DNA from 4 places in the Paenibacillus sp. FSL R7-0210 genome. Region 4 is predicted to be linked to each of the others. Evidence: predicted binding sites of a transcription regulator. Region 4 holds the regulator's gene; each other region holds the start of a gene.

Region 1 (4,216 bases), 5.5 Mb from region 4:
ACCAGCCTTCCGAGATAATGAACGGCGAGACTCCGCTGTTCCAGATCGAATTGCCGATCAGCAGGAACATCGAGCCCACCGCCATGAACAGATAGATCCGTATATGACCGAGGAGTCTCCAGCCCGACACTTCATTCTGCGGTTGCTTTTTCGATACTGTGCTGTGAGCCGGAGCCGTCCCTACCTTACGCAGATAGACGAAGAAGAATCCGGCAAATACGGCCGAGGTCACCCCGTTAAGCACAAAGCTCAGCATATAATTGCCCAGGAAGCCGCTCAGCGCGGTTCCCAGGGCTACCCCTATATTATTGGCAACATAGATGATATTGAACAGCTCTGCGCGCTGCTCCGCGAACCGGAAACCGATAAACGCCTGGATCGCCGGGAGGGAGAGGGAGTTGAACAATCCCATCATACCCATAACGATTATGAATACGCTCCAGCTTCCGCTCGCCCACGGGAGGGCAAACAGCGTCAAGGCATTCATCGCCAAAGCGCCGACAATCAGGCGGTTCACTCCTACCTTATGATACAACGAACCGCCCAGCAGCTGACCGGCAATCCCGCCAAGTGACTGCACCAGCAGCACGATTCCCGCGTCTTTCATACTGCGTCCCAGTTCATCGAATACATACATTGTAACCAGCGGCCACATCAGTGCACTGCCGGTAGCATTAATCAGACTGGCAATCAAGAATACTTTAATTTCCTTCGGATAGGCCTGCATGAATCTCATATCTTGTCTGTCATCCCCTGTAACATAGCTGTCATTAATCCATCCAGTATCATCCCAAAACAGGGGGCGGGGCAAGCATGTGCGTTAATGCTGTATCGCGGGAAACCGGGATATAATTTGTGATATTTATATTCTATAACCCGCTCTTTCACACGTAAACAAAAATACCTTGCCGGCACTGATTCGTTCCCCGGAAGCCGGGGTAATGATCCATATGAAACACTCCCTATTTTATTCACCGTGAGATCCGATTTCGTTCCCCCGAATCGGATTGCACGGTGAATTTTGTTTTATCCGGAGGATGATCCTGCTGTACCTATACCAAACAAGTAGAAACGGCTTTGCCGTCCTTTTACAGGACGGTACCATTTCAGCGAGAAAGATAAGGATAATTATAACGCGAAGCATATAAATTCTTATCTTTATACAAAAACACTCCCTGTCTCTACGAATCCCTTGAAGCAGGGTGCCGAGAAGCAGGAAGTGCTAGGCAAGCTATGTTACAGTCCGGCGATGTGATTCACCGGGTCAGGTCCGTATTCATTAAGCGTGTTTCTTCAATCCAGCAGCAGGTACGCCTGCGGCTGGACTCACAGCACCCGGCTCCTTGCGCAGATAAGCCATCCAGTACGCCGCAGCCACGAAGATCGCGCCGCCCGTCAGATTGCCCAGCCAGACCGGAACGAAGTTGGCCGCATACTGGCCCCAGGTGAAATGTCCTTCGAAGATCGCAGCAGGGATAAGGAACATGTTAGCTACAACGTGCTGGAAGCCGATGGCCACGAACGCCATGGTCGGAAACCAGATACCGAGGATTTTGCCGCTGAAATTGTCTGCCCCGTACGACAGCCATACCGCCAGCGCTACCAGCCAGTTACAGCCGATCCCGGAGATAAAAGCCTGCAGGAACGTAGCATCGATCTTATGCTCCGCCATACTTACCAGCTTCTCCAGATACACGCCATCTGATGTAAGGCCAACGATGTGACCGAAGAAATAAGCGACGAACAAGGCGCCTGCCAGGTTGCTGAGCGTGATTAGCACCAGGTTCTTCATGACTTCCCAGAACGAAATCTTCTTCGCCATAAAAGCCAGCGGCACCGCCATCATATTGCCCGTAAGCAGTTCGCCTCCGGCAAGCAGCACCAGCACCAGTCCAACCGGGAACACCGCAGCCCCGATGAAGTTAGCAATGGACCCCCACTCGGCGGGTGCACCGGCAATGACACGAATATCCAGCAAAAATCCGAGCGCGATAAACGCTCCTCCCAGGAAACCGAGAATGAGTACAGTGCTGAGCGGATTATGCGCCTTCTTAATTCCGTTCTCTACCGTCACTTCAGCGATTCCCTGCGGTTTGTTATAAGCCATGATTCCTATCCCCTTCGAATTACTTAAAATTTGTTCCTTTATGCCATTGTAACGTGATCCCAATCACATTTACGTGATAAAAGTCACTATCATAAAAACCACGTGAAAGTTTTCACTGACATGTCAAATTTACCATAAAAGCGGGCTGTACAGAAATTTTTTTTCATTCCCGGCTGCCATTGCATCGAGAGTTCACAAAAAAAGAGCCCTAAGCGGGCTCCGGCAAAATATTCAGCTCTTATACGTGTACAGGTTCTTTAACGGCAGCCAGCTTCGGCAGAGCCTGAAGGCCTGCGGTGTTCAGGAAATTCCATGGCTTGTTGTAATGCGGCTGGAAGAAGAAGTCGATGAAGGCTAGCTGGTCCACGGTCATCTTATTCTGGATGCAGACCGATACGGTATTGATCGACTGCGTCAGATCCATCTTGGACATAATCTGCGCGCCCAGAATGCGGCGGGTGGCACGGTCAAAGACCACTTTTACCTGAACCTGCTCGAAGGTCGGCATGAACTCCGGACGGTAGTTGTCGATCAGCATCACGCTCTCCGTATCCATTCCCTCGGCTGCAGCAGCCTCTTCAGTCAGTCCGGTTCCGGCAATATTGTCCTCATAGATCTTGATGCCCGATGTGCCTTGCGTACCCATGTAAGGGATCGTGTTCGAGACCAGATTGCGGGCAACCAGCGTTCCCATACGCACTGCGTTGGTGGCCAGCGGGATATACGCGTGTTTACCAGTCGGATTGTAATGAATCGCGCAGCTGTCTCCGGCAGCATAGACATCCGGCAGGCTGGTCTGCATATAATCGTTAACCATAATTGCGCCGTTCGGCAGCATATCGACTTGGCCCTTCAGCAGCTCGGTATTCGGACGGAAGCCGATGCAGAGTATAACCAGATCCGTCTCATGTTCACCCTTGCTCGTTATCACCTTGGTCACTCTGCCGTTCTCACCTGCGAAGGAGGCGACCTTCTCGCCCAGCGCCAGCTTAATGCCGTGATCCTCAAGCGACTGCTGGATCGGTGCGGTGAACTCTTCATCGAGATATTTGCTCAGGATGCGAGCTTCCCCATCAATCAGCGTAACTTCCTTGCCATTCATCTGAAAAGCCTCTACCAGCTCGACCCCGATATAACCGGCGCCGACCACAGTAATTCTGTTCACCTTCTGTGCTTCTTCGATAATGGTATTGGAATGATTGTAGTTCTTCGAGAGCAGGATGCCCTCCATCTCTATTCCTTCAAGCTTAGGCACAATCGGCCATGAGCCTGTTGTCATAATGAGTTTGTCATAAGTATCTTCCATTTCCTCACCGGTCACGAGGTTGCGGGCTTTTAGGGTTTTGCGGGCGGTGTTCACGTTGATTACCTCATGACGCATCTTCGTCTGCACACCCAGGGCGGCAAGTTGTTCCGGGGAGGAATAGAATAGTCCCTGCGGGTCCTTGACCACACCGCCAACGTATAAGGCAATGCCGCAAGACAGGAATGAGATATTATCGTTGCGCTCATACACCGTAATCTGGGCATCCGGGTATAACTGTGCGGTATTTACAATGGCGGCCGTTCCGGCGTGGGTACATCCAATAACTGCTACTTTCATAATTTCTTCCTCCTCAAAGTTGAAAAGCTTATTTAGTAGGGCTTGTGATTGCGTCTGTAAAAAAGTGCTGTACTGACTGCGTTTATACAACTTTACATTTGTGATTGTTTTCACTTTATATACTGATTATATTGTGATATTTATCACATTGCAAGAGTTATTGTGATTTTTCTCACATTGTTCACAATTTCAAATTTTAATAACTTTGGAGTTTCACCGCATCATCCACTCCATTTGTAACGCCGCTGCACTCTTCAACCTTGGCTTAGTTTCCCCCGGAGGAGGGGCATTATGTCTGCCAGGAGCAGGAAACAGCAGGAGTGAATCTGGCCTACGCGGCGCGCCCGGTCCAATTGTGAGCGGTTTTTCGATTATATTTGGCTTACGCTACCCGACCCACTCCAATTGTGATCGGTTTTTCGATTACATTTGGCTTACGCGGCGCTCCCAGTCCAATTGTGATCGGTTTTTCAATTACATTCGGCCTACGCGGCGCGCCCGGTCCC
Region 2 (4,216 bases), 2.7 Mb from region 4:
GAGAACAGCGGTATATCCACCCGGGTAATGGAGGGATACAATAATTTGTTTTCCTTTGACGTTCAATTTCGTACTTTGAGCGAGGCCCTGCAATATGATGCCGACATCATCAACGTAATCGCCCTCACGGACAACCATCTCATCTTTTGCATATTCTTTGCGTGTGGCTGACAGACATTCAAGCATTTGGGGAATATCATCTGGAGCAATCCCTGTAAATAAACGTGATTGGCAGAGGGATTTTAAGTTATTCTGAGCGGCTTCGCGTTGCATGTGCAACATCCTTTTTCTTTTTACTATACTATATTAATCATACATACACACGAAGTTTAGCCACCTTGTCTAACGTCAGAACGGAGGAAGAGCAATGCAAACGAAAGAAGATTCAATCAAAGCGAGAAACCGGCTGTTAGCCTCCAAGGTTATGAAAAATCTGCAAAGCAGAAAATTTGAGGCCTATTACTGTGACAACGCCATAGAAGCTGCGGAAAAGGCGCTATCCTTAATTCCGGAACAGTCTTCGGTATCTTGGGGCGGTTCAGTCACGCTTGAGGACATCGGGCTTCTTGACCGGGTACGCCAAGGCAACTATGCAGTCATTGATCGTGATACAGCGCAGACGATGGAGGAACGTTATGACCTCATGCGCCAATCTCTTTTGTGCGACACCTATTTAACCAGCTTCAACGCGGTTAGTGAAGATGGGATACTGGTCAATATCGACAGTGTGGGCAATCGGGCGGCAGCGGTTACTTTTGGACCGAGAAGTGTGGTTGCTGTCGTGGGGATGAATAAGGTGTGCAAGACCGCTGAAGATGCAGTGATAAGAGCCAGAACCTATGCCGCTCCCATTAACGCAAACCGTCTTTCGAGTTCGTCCAGCCCATTTTTACATTCACCGCAAAAAACGCCCTGCCTAATCAATGGTGCTTGTGCAGATTGTAAATCAGAGGATTGTATCTGTTCTTACATCGTCGAAACAAGAATGTGTAAAACAGCGGGGAGAATAAAGGTTATCCTCGTTGGTGAGTCTTTGGGATTTTAATTTTTTCGGCACCGTTCGGGTAATTTCTCGAATTGGTGTCTTTTTGTTAGTTTTGATTCTATGTCTCAGCACACCTCCCTCCAAAATTCTCCGCCGCAATGTTATATTAGTTGTAGTTATATGTAGTTATAGTTGCACAAAAGACAAGGAGACCCCATGAACATTAAAGTACTAATCGTTGAAGATGACCCGATGGTAGCGAAGTTTAACCGGCATTATCTGGAGCAGGTGCCGGGCTTTGAGTATGCGGGCTGGGCGGCGACAGGGGATGAAGCGAGAACTATGCTGGAGGAGCAGCAGGTAGATCTGGTGCTGCTGGATATTTATATGCCGCGTGTCAGCGGGCTGCAACTGCTCTCTGCTCTGCGGGAGCAGGGGAGCAAGGTGGACATCATTGTGATCTCCGCCGCCAGTGATAATGCGAGCATCCGCAAGGCACTGCAGAACGGGGCCGTGGATTATTTGATCAAGCCGTTCGAGTTTGCCCGGTTTCAGGCGGCACTGTCGGCGTATCGTGAAGATTATAAGCTGATGCACAAGGAGCATCTAAGCCAGGAGCAGCTGGATAAGCTGCTGCGGCATTCGCTCGGGACGGAAGAGGAGAAGTACGCTGCCCTGCCGCTGCCCAAAGGGCTTGCCGAAGGCACACTGGAGAGCATCTGGAGCACAATTAACCGGCTGGAGAGCCCGGTGTTCTCCACGGAGGATATCAGCAGTCATGCGCCCATCTCGCGGATCTCGGTCCGCAAATATCTGGCTTTTCTGACGGAGGCAGGTATTCTGGAAATGGAGCTTAGCTACGGGGCGGTAGGCAGGCCGGTGTATATGTATAAGGTGAGACCCGAAGGGCATGAACTTATCCGTAAATATCTATGAGCGTTCTCTTAAAATAAAACGGAGTCAAGGTGTCCCGAGGGTGCCCCAGGCGTTCCATGACTCCATATAGCCGTCACATTAGCTGTGAAGGTTATTAAGCTATGCCATACATAAGCGTGCGCAGAATCAATCGAAGGCCTGCTGCAGAGCCAGCGGACTGAACTCGTTAATGATTTTGTAGGCTACCAGGTGCGGGTTGTTCATGTCATTGTCGTAGATAATCATGTGATGCTTGCCCTTCAAAATAATGTCGAACCGCTGCTTCCGGTCGGCCTGGACGATGGTAATGTAATAGCTGTACTTGCTGTCTGTGCTCACATTGCGGGCGGATTTCATCAGGCGGACGCTGGAGAAATCATCGTAGATCCGCTTAATCGCTTCCGGCTCAGTAAGCACAATATCCTTCTGTTCACCGGGAACAGAAGATAGGCGGGTAATTTCCAGAGCGGCGATATCTTCCAGATGGATGGTTCGGGTAACTACTCTTTTGAATGAAGTATAGCGGCTCGCGGTGTAGCTCATCAGGGAGACACCGGCTGCTGCCAGAACAGCACCGGCCAGCCAATATTTTTCGCTTTTTTCCATAGTTTCTGTTCCTCCTAGTGATACGGTTGTATAAGCTCCAATTATAAATCTATAAACACATTCAAGCAAATTCACTACCTTTATTTACTTTATCATTTCTTTAATTACTAAATATTCTTGTCAGGGCTCCTTCAGGTTATGATGATTGTGAAAATATGCACAATAACAATTGGAGGAGAACTGAATGAACAGAAAGAGATGGGGAAGTCTGCTGGGCAAGGGGTTGCTGTTGGCAAGTCTGGTGGTATTGCCTGCATGTAACAGCACCAAAGGGGAGTCTACGGACATTGTTATTATCGGCGGCGGCGGCGCGGGAATGACTGCTGCCATTGAAGCGCATAATCAGGGAGCCAAAGTGATATTGATCGAAAAAATGCCTATGCTTGGAGGCAACACCGTCCGTGCGGAAGGCGGATTGAATGCGGCAGGAACACCTTATCAGGCAGCGGCTGGCATTACAGACAGTCCGGAGCTGCATTTCGAGGATACCATGAAGGGCGGCAAGAACCTGAACAACCCGGATCTGGTCAGAACACTTACAAACGGTGCGGCGGCTTCGGTGGAGTGGCTGAAGGAGAATGGAGCCGAGCTGTCTGAAGTGGGACGCGCAGGCGGGGCAAGCGTGAACCGGATTCATCGTCCGGCAGGCGGGGAAGCGGCAGGGAATTTCATCGTAGTCGCGCTGAAGAAGAAGCTGGAGGAGTACAAGATTGATGTGCGCCTGCGGACGACTGCCGATGAGATCGTCAAGAACAAGGACGGCGTGGTTACCGGAGTGAAGGTGACGGATAAGGATGGCAAGCAGTACACGATTAGTGCGAATTCCGTTATCCTGGCGGCTGGCGGTTTTGGAGCTAACATGGACATGATCAAGGGGTATCAGCCGAAGCTGGAAGGGTTCTCTACCACTAACCACCCGGGCGCAACCGGAGATGGTACAACGATGGCAGAGAAGATTGGTGCCAAGCTTGTAGACATGAAGGAGATTCAGATTCATCCGACCACCATTCCTAATCAAGGCGTGCTGATCACGGAAGGGGTACGCGGAGACGGTGCGATTCTGGTCAATAGCGAAGGCAAGCGATTCACGAATGAACTGCTGACCCGCGATGTCGTGTCCCAGAATATTCTGGCCCAATCCGGTAAAGTAGCTTACCTGATCTTCAATGATGAGCTGCGTGCGAACCTGAAGGCAACTGAGGTTTATTTTGGAATGGATCTGGTCAAAGAAGCGGCAACACCTGAAGAATTGGCGGCACAGATTGGTGTAGATGGCAAAGCACTTGCGGATACACTGAAAACGTATAATGGCTTCGTTGCTTCCGGCAAGGATACAGAGTTTGAACGGCCGGATCTTGAGCTGTCTTTTGAAAAGGGTAAATATTATGCAATTCAGGTAACACCGGGAATCCACCATACCATGGGCGGAGTAGCAATTAACACCCAGGCTCAGGTGCTGGATACCAAGGATCAGGTCATTGCCGGGCTGTATGCTGCGGGCGAAGTAACCGGCGGAGTACACGGCGCGAACCGTCTGGGCGGTAATGCACTGGCAGACATCACTACCTTCGGGCGGATCGCAGCGGATGAAGCTGTGAAGGCACTTAAGAAATAGGAACTTTCAGAAGGAGGAATTATTCATGCACAAGTGGACAAAAACCTTGCTGTTCTCTGCCCTCGCGGCTGCAACAGTACTAACAGCTGGATGCT
Region 3 (4,216 bases), 1.7 Mb from region 4:
ATCAGATCACGGTAGGACGTCTCAAATTCAGCCGCTGTAGTCTCCTGCCCGGAATCATACCACCGCCAGGTATCATTTATGCCAATATAGATAGACACCCAGGTTGGCTTCAGCGCAAGACAATCCCTCTCCCAGCGCTCCTGCAGATCGACCGCCCGGTTGCCGCTGATTCCGCGGTTCAGGAACGTAAGATTCTTCTCCGCATACTGAAGGCCAAGCCGGGCACCCGCCATCAGCGCGTAACCTACACCCAGCGATGAGGCATCGGCGTAATTGCGTCCACAATCTGTGATACTATCCCCCTGAAACAGGATGATATCGTTCTTTTGAAATGGCATGCCTGAAATCCTCCTATGAAAACATCTATAGTATGTAAACATGATCATTATAGCAAATCGGCTTTCCTGCGGACACGTTTTCATTGAAAATTATTCCTTCTATTTAAACAGAAAACCCCCTCAGACTGCCATATGACAGCCCCAGGGGGATCTAAGGATAGATGATTAATAGGCCAGGCTGAACAAGCCGTGGATATGAGTCAAGTAACGGATATTGCTGGCTTCCTTCATCAGCGTTGCCGGTAGCCCCTTCAGCGGAGTGGAGTTACCGCCGACAATGGCTACCCCGTCTTTGCGTCCGAGGCTGGCGAGTGTGCCGGAATTGACCGGGCTGAAGGCTTCCTGCGGTTTATCATTAAGATAAGCGAACAGATTGTAGCCAATCAGCTCACCCATCTGCCAGGCGATCTGTGCCGTTGGCGGATAAGGACGGCCATCCGGTGCAAAGACAACAGCGCTGTCTCCGGCTACAAATACATTAGGGTGTGAAGTGGACTGCAGGAACTCATTCACCGTGGCCCGGCCGCGGTTGACTTCAAGACCGGATTCGCCAACCAGCGGATTGCCCTGTACCCCGCCGGTCCAGACGAAGGTGTTCGCCACAATCTGCTGCCCATCCTTGAGATCAATCTTATTATCGGCCACCTTCGTAACCGGAAGACCCGTCAGGAATTGCACCCCGCGCTTCTCCAGGCTGGCTGTAGCGCGCTCAATCAGATGATCCGGCAGGACAGGGAGAATCTTCGGACCCGCTTCAACAAGCAGAAGCTTGATCTCAGCAGGATTCACTCCATATTGCTTCGTCAGCTTAGGCAGAATATCGGCAATTTCGCCTACCAGCTCTACGCCAGTCAGTCCGCCGCCGCCGATCAGAATCGTTGCATCTGCTGCGTTGCGGGTTTTGGAGTAGTCACGAATCCGGTCTTCAATATGACGGCGGATCCGCAGCGCATCTGCTGCTGATTTCAGCACCATGCTGTATTCTTCAAGTCCCGGAATACCAAAGTATGCGGTGGTGCTGCCCAGACCGACAACGAGAGCATCATAGGTCAGCATGACGCCGTCCGAGAGAATAACCTGCTTGTTATCCGGGGAGAACGAATTGACCTTGGCGATTTTCAGATCAATATCTTTACCGGCGAACAGCTTCGCCAGCGGCATGGCAACCGCCTGTTCAGACGCACTGCCCGCTGCAAGCCGGTGCAATTCCGTAATAATCTGATGTGTAGGATACTGATTGACTACTGTTATTTTGGCTTCCGCTTTGCTCATATATTTACGAATGGTTAAGGCACTAAGCAGGCCGCCGTAGCCTGCACCTAGGATCACTATATGTTTTGACATGATAATTCCTCCATCATTAAGTATTACGGGCTTATTTGCCCGATTGACGTTCACCGCTGACCTGCAGATAGGCATTCATGAACCGGAGAGCCTTCTGTACCTGCGGGTCCTTGATCATCTTCATCATGCCGAACAGGCTGACTGTTTCGCTGCTTGCTTCCGCGCGGTCTTTCGCTTCAATAACAGTAGCCGCCAGATTCTTGGCAGTGCCCACCACAGGACCCGCCATTTCCTTAATCGCACCGACTGTATCATTCTTAAGTACTTCATCCGTGGCAACCGACTGCACAAAATCTAGTGATTTGGACAATACACTGACCATTTGTGTGATCTGCGGCAGCTGCTCTACCAAAAGAATCAGAGATTGCTGCACCTCCGGCTTCAAAAGCTCTTTCAGCACATCCTCTCTAGGAAGAGCTGCTTCTGGTATTTCTTGTTCAGGCAGGGTTTGGGTAACGGTTTCTGACATATCGAAGTCTCCTTTTACAAATCGTATTCTTGCACAATGACATCCAGGTGAAACTATGTGACTATTATAACACTCTCTTTGTTATTATTGTCACAATCTTTTTACCTTTGCAACCTATTTTTGTGATTATTATCACTTCATCATCGGTTTTATCGAACCCAGTCGTTTAATCAGGTTAAATTTACAAATTATTATGTTTTTCCTCATTGACGTATACAAAGAGTCGTGATATCTTAAGCAAGTAACTAAATGTAAGTTTATTAATTAATATCAGCAATTGATTATTACTAAGCAGCATACATATTAGATGGAGGTAATGACTTATGAGTACTTTTTCCGAATTGGTGCAGTCCCGCAGATCGGCTAATAATTTCGTGGAAGGTGTTACCATTCCGCAGAGTGAGCTCGAAGAGATGTTCTCCCTGGCACGTCTGGCTCCCTCGGCTTATAATCTTCAACACACCCATTATAAGGTGATCAGCGATGACAACGTAAAGGAAGCCATCCGCAAGGACGCGTATGGCCAATACAAGATTCACACCGCTTCTGCTGTTATTGTGGTGCTGGGTGACAAAAATGCCTACCTGCAGGCTCCAGAAATCTATAGCGGGCTTAAGCTGCTGGGAGCGATGAGCGAGGATGCATACGAGCAAACCATTCAATCTATCAACGATGCTTATACCGGGAATGATGCGTTCCAGCGGGATGAAGCGATCCGCAATGCTTCTCTGTCGGCGATGCAGTTCATGCTGATTGCCAAGGATAAGGGCTGGGATACCTGCCCGATGATCGGCTTTGATCCGGAGGCTGTGAAGGCTACCCTCCGTCTCGGCGACCATATGGTTCCGGTGATGCTGATTACGATCGGCAAGGATAACCAGCACAAGATCAGACCGCGTGGTTATCGCAAGCCGGTCAATGAGTTTGTTGAATTCATCTAATAAAAAGGGTCTTCCGGCTACTATGCCGAAAGACCCTTGTCTATATCATCCTGCCGTATTCTCAATCCATACTCACCGCGCATACTGCAAAATCGCCACAGCCGCACGCTCCTGCCGCTCTACATCCGTGCTGTTCAAGGCTGCCTTCAGGACAGCCAGCGCCTGCGCTACTGTAGCTTCATCCACCTGAACCGGACAGGCCCCGGCGGCACTTCCGCTATCCCCGGCCTGATTCTCTAGCCAAAGATCCATTCGGGCTGCGGGCAGCACTCCTGAATAGGCAGTTATTCTGCTGTCAGAGGCAAGCAGCCCTGCTACAGCCGGATTAACCGCAGCGAGTGGCAGACTCTTCAGCCAGGTGACACCGCGCCGGTGGGCTGTACTATCCTCTGCGCCGCTGTGCCGGGTATCATAGAAGTAATCGCCAAGGTCCCCGAGATACACCCATTCTTCATCGGCGATCAGCACATAATCCCCATCCTGCATCGCATTGACGAAGGTATCCAGAGTATGGGTTGCACCCTCCAGCTCCTGCCCGTGATAGCCGGCGGCAGCCAGCTTGCTGATGATCTCTTCTCTGCTATGCTTCTCCAGATCTCCCGTACCGGGATAGCCTGCACATATATAATTATCCTCCAAAAAGGACTTCAGCAGCCCGCTGCCGAGTTCCTCAAGCTTCATTGCATACAAGCTCATTTCCGTTTCCTTTCCCTCCAGGCAAAGCTGCCGGAGTCTACGCAGCATTGAAACCATCCTTTTCATTATACAGCAAAGGCAGCGGGATTTGAATTCGGCAGATTCTAAGGAAAACGCAGAATAATAGCGCTTACAAGACCTTTTTCCAAACAGGAAGTGCAAATTTAAAAATTTCGGCTTTTTACTATTGCCCGCACGGACGGTATAATTCAGATATCAGCTCAAGGAAACAGACACTGCAGGAAGAACGTAAGCCAGGACAGAATCTCCGGCAGCTAATCTTAAGCAGCGCTCCTCCTTGTGACTGAGACTATATCTTTGATCCTGACATTCCCGCCTGAAGTGAGTCCCTGCACGAAACGGTATGAGCTTCTTAAAGCTCACAGGCTTCACAATCCATCCTATCGTGGTTAGCGGATCAGTTTTGA
Region 4 (4,216 bases):
GGCAGCTGGGCGGCTATGATTCCGCGCATTTTCTCTTCTGAGGTGCCATTGCTCAGTTCCTCAGCATACAGGTCGTTGTCGCCTCCGGCAGGCTTGCCCTCCAAGGTGAAACGGACCCACACCATCAGCTCGGTCCCTGCTTCATTTTTACCGGTCAGCACCCAGTAGATCTCATTCTCATTCCAGACAGATTTCTGGGCCTTGGTTACCTCTGTTAGTCCGGCACGCGCCCGGGCCAGCTCCTTGGCCTCACTCCGCTCGTTCCACTGGTCCTTCATAATGTAGGCATAGAACTGGCTTAGTCCGAACAGAAGGAGCAGCACCACGGTAATCCCCAGCCAGATCCATTTTCTCCTCTTCTTCTTCACCACGCTGCTTCCTTTCCCGTTCCCTTGAATTACCGTTTAAGCAGGCTCTCGAACGTCTCCTGTGCTTTGCGGCGGATGGCTTCTTCATCAAGTGTCAGGCATTGTCCATGCTTCACAACCTGCTGGCCGTTCACCCATACATGCTCTACATCCTTGGCACTTGCCGAATATACGGCATGGGAGAGCAGATCGGTATGCGGCAGCAGATGAGGCTGGTCAATATCAAGTGCGATGAAGTCGGCCTTCATTCCTGCTGCAAGCCGGCCCACCCCGCTTAGGAAAATAGACTGCGCCCCATACTCCGTAGCCATCAGAAGCGCCTCAGGAGCCGGTACCGCTGTAGGATCACCGCTTACGCCCTTGTGGATCAGAGCCGCCAGCCGCATCTCTTCGAACATATCCAGATTGTTGTTGCTCGCCGCACCGTCTGTCCCCAGAGAGACCTTAACCCCGGCTCTCAGCAGCTCAGGAACACGGGCTACCCCGCTGGCCAGCTTCAGGTTACTACCGGGGTTATGCGACACGCCAACGTTATGGCGGGCCAGGATCCCGATCTCTTCATCGTTCAGATGAACCCCGTGGGCAATGAGCGAAGGACGGGTGAACATCCCGAGCTTCTCCAGATGCGCGACCGGACGCAGGCCGTAGTCGGCCACGTTCTGTTCCACTTCATGGCGCGTCTCGGACATATGGGTGTGTATTGGCAGGTCTAGATCATGGGCAGCCTGCACAAACTTCATGAAAAACTCTGGAGGACAGGTGTACGGGGCGTGCGGTGAGAGCATGGTCGTAATTCTGCCGTCAGCCTTGCCGTGCCAGTTACGGGCAAAAGCAATCGCCTCAGCAAGCTTCGCTTGCTGTACCTCTTCCGGGCACAGCCCAATTACGCCGCGCATCAGCACAGCACGAATACCGGACTGCTCCGTTACTTCCGCTACCCGGTCCATATGATCATACATATCGAGGAAGGTGGTTGTGCCGCCCTTCAGCATTTCCAGTACAGACAACGAGGTTCCCCAATATACATCATCACCAGTGAATTTCTCTTCCATCGGCCACATCTTCTCCTGCAGCCAAGTCTGAAGCACCATATCGTCGCCGTATCCGCGCAGCAGTGACATGGCCGTATGCCCATGGGTATTGACCAGACCCGGCATGAACAGCAGACGGCTGCCGTCTATGACCTGTGCACCATCCTCCACTACCGGCTCAGCTTCACCTATGTAAGTAATCAGATCATTCTCCAGGGACATGTACCCGCTCAGTACCGGCTTGTCACTGCCCGGAACCAGGAAGTGCCCATTCTTGATTATCGTGATCTTACTGCTCATCTTCAGCCTCATCCTTTCCATCATGCAAATAATAGGCCAAGCTCTGCAGATCTGTGGTGAAATCTGCGGCATGAATCCGGATATTGGCAGGCGTCTTGAGAATAACCGGTGCGAAGTTCAGAATCGCTTCGATACCGGAATCCACAAGAATATCGGCTACGTTCTGGGCTTCGCTGTCAGGCACGGTAATAATCCCGATCCGGATGCCCTGCGAGCGGATGGTACTGCTTAGCTCCTCCATCGGCTGCACAACCAGCGAGTTGATCTGCTGGCCCACCTTCGGCGGGTAGGCATCGAAGATGGCAGTAATCTTCATCGTATCCTTCAAGTAAGCGTTGTAGTTAGACAAAGCATGACCGAGGTTACCGGCTCCAACCAGTGCAACATTAATTTGCTGGTCAAGCTTCAGGATATGGCGGATCTTCTCAATCAGATAAGATACATCATAGCCGATGCCTTTTCTGCCAAAATCACCGAAATAAGCCAAATCCTTACGGATCTGGGCGGGATTTAGGTCAAGCTTCTGGCCCAGCTCCTGAGAAGAGACTGTGGAGATTTCACGTTTTTGGAGATCGTTCAGGAAACGCAGGTACACTGGGAGCCTGCGCACGACGGCCTCCGATATTTTATCCGATTTCATGTATTCTCCTCCTTAAAAGTTTTGTTAGCCTACACTTCATTCCGTACAATTATAGCAACCGTGCCCCGCCGCCTGCCGGAGTGGCAGGACAGGCGGGAACGGATCTTCAGGATAATCATGACTTATTAATAATAGCAATAGCAGATGAATTAGGAAACCCCGCCGTCATCCAGCCATTCGGCAATTCTCGGGACCATCTGCTCGGTGAGCATATGCTCCATCTTGGGACCGGGGAGCGAGTACAGAAAGTACTTTCCGTAATGCGATTCAATCACTCTGGTATCGTACACAATTACGATGCCCCGGTCCTGCGCCGTGCGGACCAGCCGCCCGAAGCCCTGCTTGAAGCGGATGACAGCCTGCGGCACGGACAGCTTCATGAACGGATTCTTCTTCTGTGCCTGAAGCAGCTCTGACTTCGCTTCTGCCAGCGGGTGATTCGGCGGCTGGAACGGCAGTCTGACAATCGCCAGGCAGGTCAATGCTTCTCCAGGGATATCCACCCCTTCCCAGAAGCTGCTGGTACCCAGCAAGACCGAAGCCGGGCTGTCCTGGAAGCGGCGGATCAGCTTGCTCCGGCTGCCGCCTTCCACACCTTGTCCGAGTACCGCGATATCCTGTGAGGCAAGTGCCTCCTTCAGCGGTTCATACACCTGGCGCAGCATCTTGTAGGAGGTGAACAGCACCAGCATCCGCCCCCGTGTTGTTACAGCTGTCTCAGCAAGGGAGTGCACGAGGGTGTCCACAAAGCGGGCATCCCCAATACTCCCCTTGACGCTCGGGAAGTCCCGCGGAATGACCAGGAGAGCCTGCTCACGATACTTGAATGGCGACGGAAGCAGTGCAGTCATCAGACGCCGCTGCTCTGCAGCCTCGCCAAGACCCAGGTTATCAATCATGAACTGGAAGGATTTATCCACGGATAAGGTGGCCGAGGTCAGGATAATGCTCTTCTTCTTATCGAAGAACAGCTCCCTGAGCTGGGTGCTGACATCTACAGGAACAGCATACATTTGCAGCGACTTGCCCTTATAATTACCGCTTCCCTCCAGCCAATACACGATATTCTCATCGTTCAGACTCATGAAGAAGCGGATCTGCTCTCTAATGGATGCCAGATCCTTGAATAACCCGCCGATATCGGTCACAAGACTGTCTGAGGAGGATTGGCTGTCCGTGTCACGCATCTCACTGAGCATTTTGTCGCCCTTGCGGATGATATCGCTCAGACTGAGGTTCAGTGTATTCTCAAGGGCAGCCAGCTCCTCCCAATCCTTCGGCTTCTTGCCCGGCTGCAGGCGTGCCACCAGCTGGCCTGCTTCACCGGCCCCTGCATCGCTGCGCTCGGGCAGCAGGCTGAAGAGCCGGTCGCTGAGCGCATCCCAGGACTCCTTCACCGTCAGCAGATCGGGATAGATCCGGTCGATCACGCCGCTCCATTCGGAAGCCTGCTCACTGCCCGAAGACTGCAGACTCTGGCGGAGGGCAGGCAGCTGCCCGCTCCGGCTATCCTTATAGAGTCGGGTGAGGGTATGGGCGAATGTGAAATATTTCATCTGCATGCCAAGATGCTTGCCGGCAATATCCTCCAGATGATGGGCTTCATCAATTACAAGATGGTCGTACGCCGGAAGAAGCTGATGCCCGGCTTTGACATCTGCGAACAGCTTGGAATGATTGGTGACCACCACATCGGAGATCCCGGCTTCATGCTTGGCCCGGTGGTAATAGCATTTGCGGAACCACGGACAGGCGCGTCCCAGGCAGGAGTCGGTATCACTGGCCACCGTCTCCCAGAAATCGCCGCCCCGTCCGCTTAAGTTAAGCTCCTCATCATCGCCGGTCGTCGTCTGAGTCAGCCAGACAAGCATTTGCGC

What was found. Region 4 encodes Rex, which represses fermentation and respiration genes when NADH is low (regulators of the CRP and FNR family bind a similar motif). Its sites were predicted from a motif close to TTGTGAAATATTTCACAA; they were not measured.
Region 1: the regulator Rex is predicted to act here: its motif matches at 2,208-2,225, upstream of MKY64_RS29800 (formate/nitrite transporter family protein).
Region 2: the regulator Rex is predicted to act here: its motif matches at 2,652-2,669, upstream of MKY64_RS18305 (flavocytochrome c).
Region 3: the regulator Rex is predicted to act here: its motif matches at 2,230-2,247, upstream of MKY64_RS13980 (DUF1641 domain-containing protein).

The regions. Positions count from the first base shown of each region.
Region 1 covers NZ_JBBPAR010000001.1:7,003,087-7,007,302, reverse strand. The annotation lists gene MKY64_RS29805 (MFS transporter) at 1-736, opposite strand, end outside; gene MKY64_RS29800 (formate/nitrite transporter family protein) at 1,280-2,107, opposite strand; gene MKY64_RS29795 (FAD-dependent oxidoreductase) at 2,346-3,710, opposite strand; gene MKY64_RS29790 (hypothetical protein) at 4,093-4,216, opposite strand, start outside.
Region 2 covers NZ_JBBPAR010000001.1:4,262,692-4,266,907, reverse strand. The annotation lists gene MKY64_RS18325 (Crp/Fnr family transcriptional regulator) at 1-273, opposite strand, end outside; gene MKY64_RS18320 (lactate utilization protein) at 368-1,045, shown strand; gene MKY64_RS18315 (response regulator) at 1,202-1,921, shown strand; gene MKY64_RS18310 (hypothetical protein) at 2,048-2,506, opposite strand; gene MKY64_RS18305 (flavocytochrome c) at 2,691-4,121, shown strand; gene MKY64_RS18300 (FMN-binding protein) at 4,147-4,216, shown strand, end outside.
Region 3 covers NZ_JBBPAR010000001.1:3,193,738-3,197,953, forward strand. The annotation lists gene MKY64_RS13970 (SGNH/GDSL hydrolase family protein) at 1-338, opposite strand, end outside; gene MKY64_RS13975 (NAD(P)/FAD-dependent oxidoreductase) at 504-1,682, opposite strand; gene MKY64_RS13980 (DUF1641 domain-containing protein) at 1,714-2,151, opposite strand; gene MKY64_RS13985 (nitroreductase family protein) at 2,475-3,092, shown strand; gene MKY64_RS13990 (hypothetical protein) at 3,165-3,788, opposite strand.
Region 4 covers NZ_JBBPAR010000001.1:1,536,853-1,541,068, reverse strand. The annotation lists gene MKY64_RS06615 (cell wall elongation regulator TseB-like domain-containing protein) at 1-368, opposite strand, end outside; gene MKY64_RS06610 (amidohydrolase) at 398-1,699, opposite strand; gene MKY64_RS06605 (redox-sensing transcriptional repressor Rex) at 1,689-2,339, opposite strand; gene dinG (ATP-dependent DNA helicase DinG) at 2,489-4,216, opposite strand, start outside.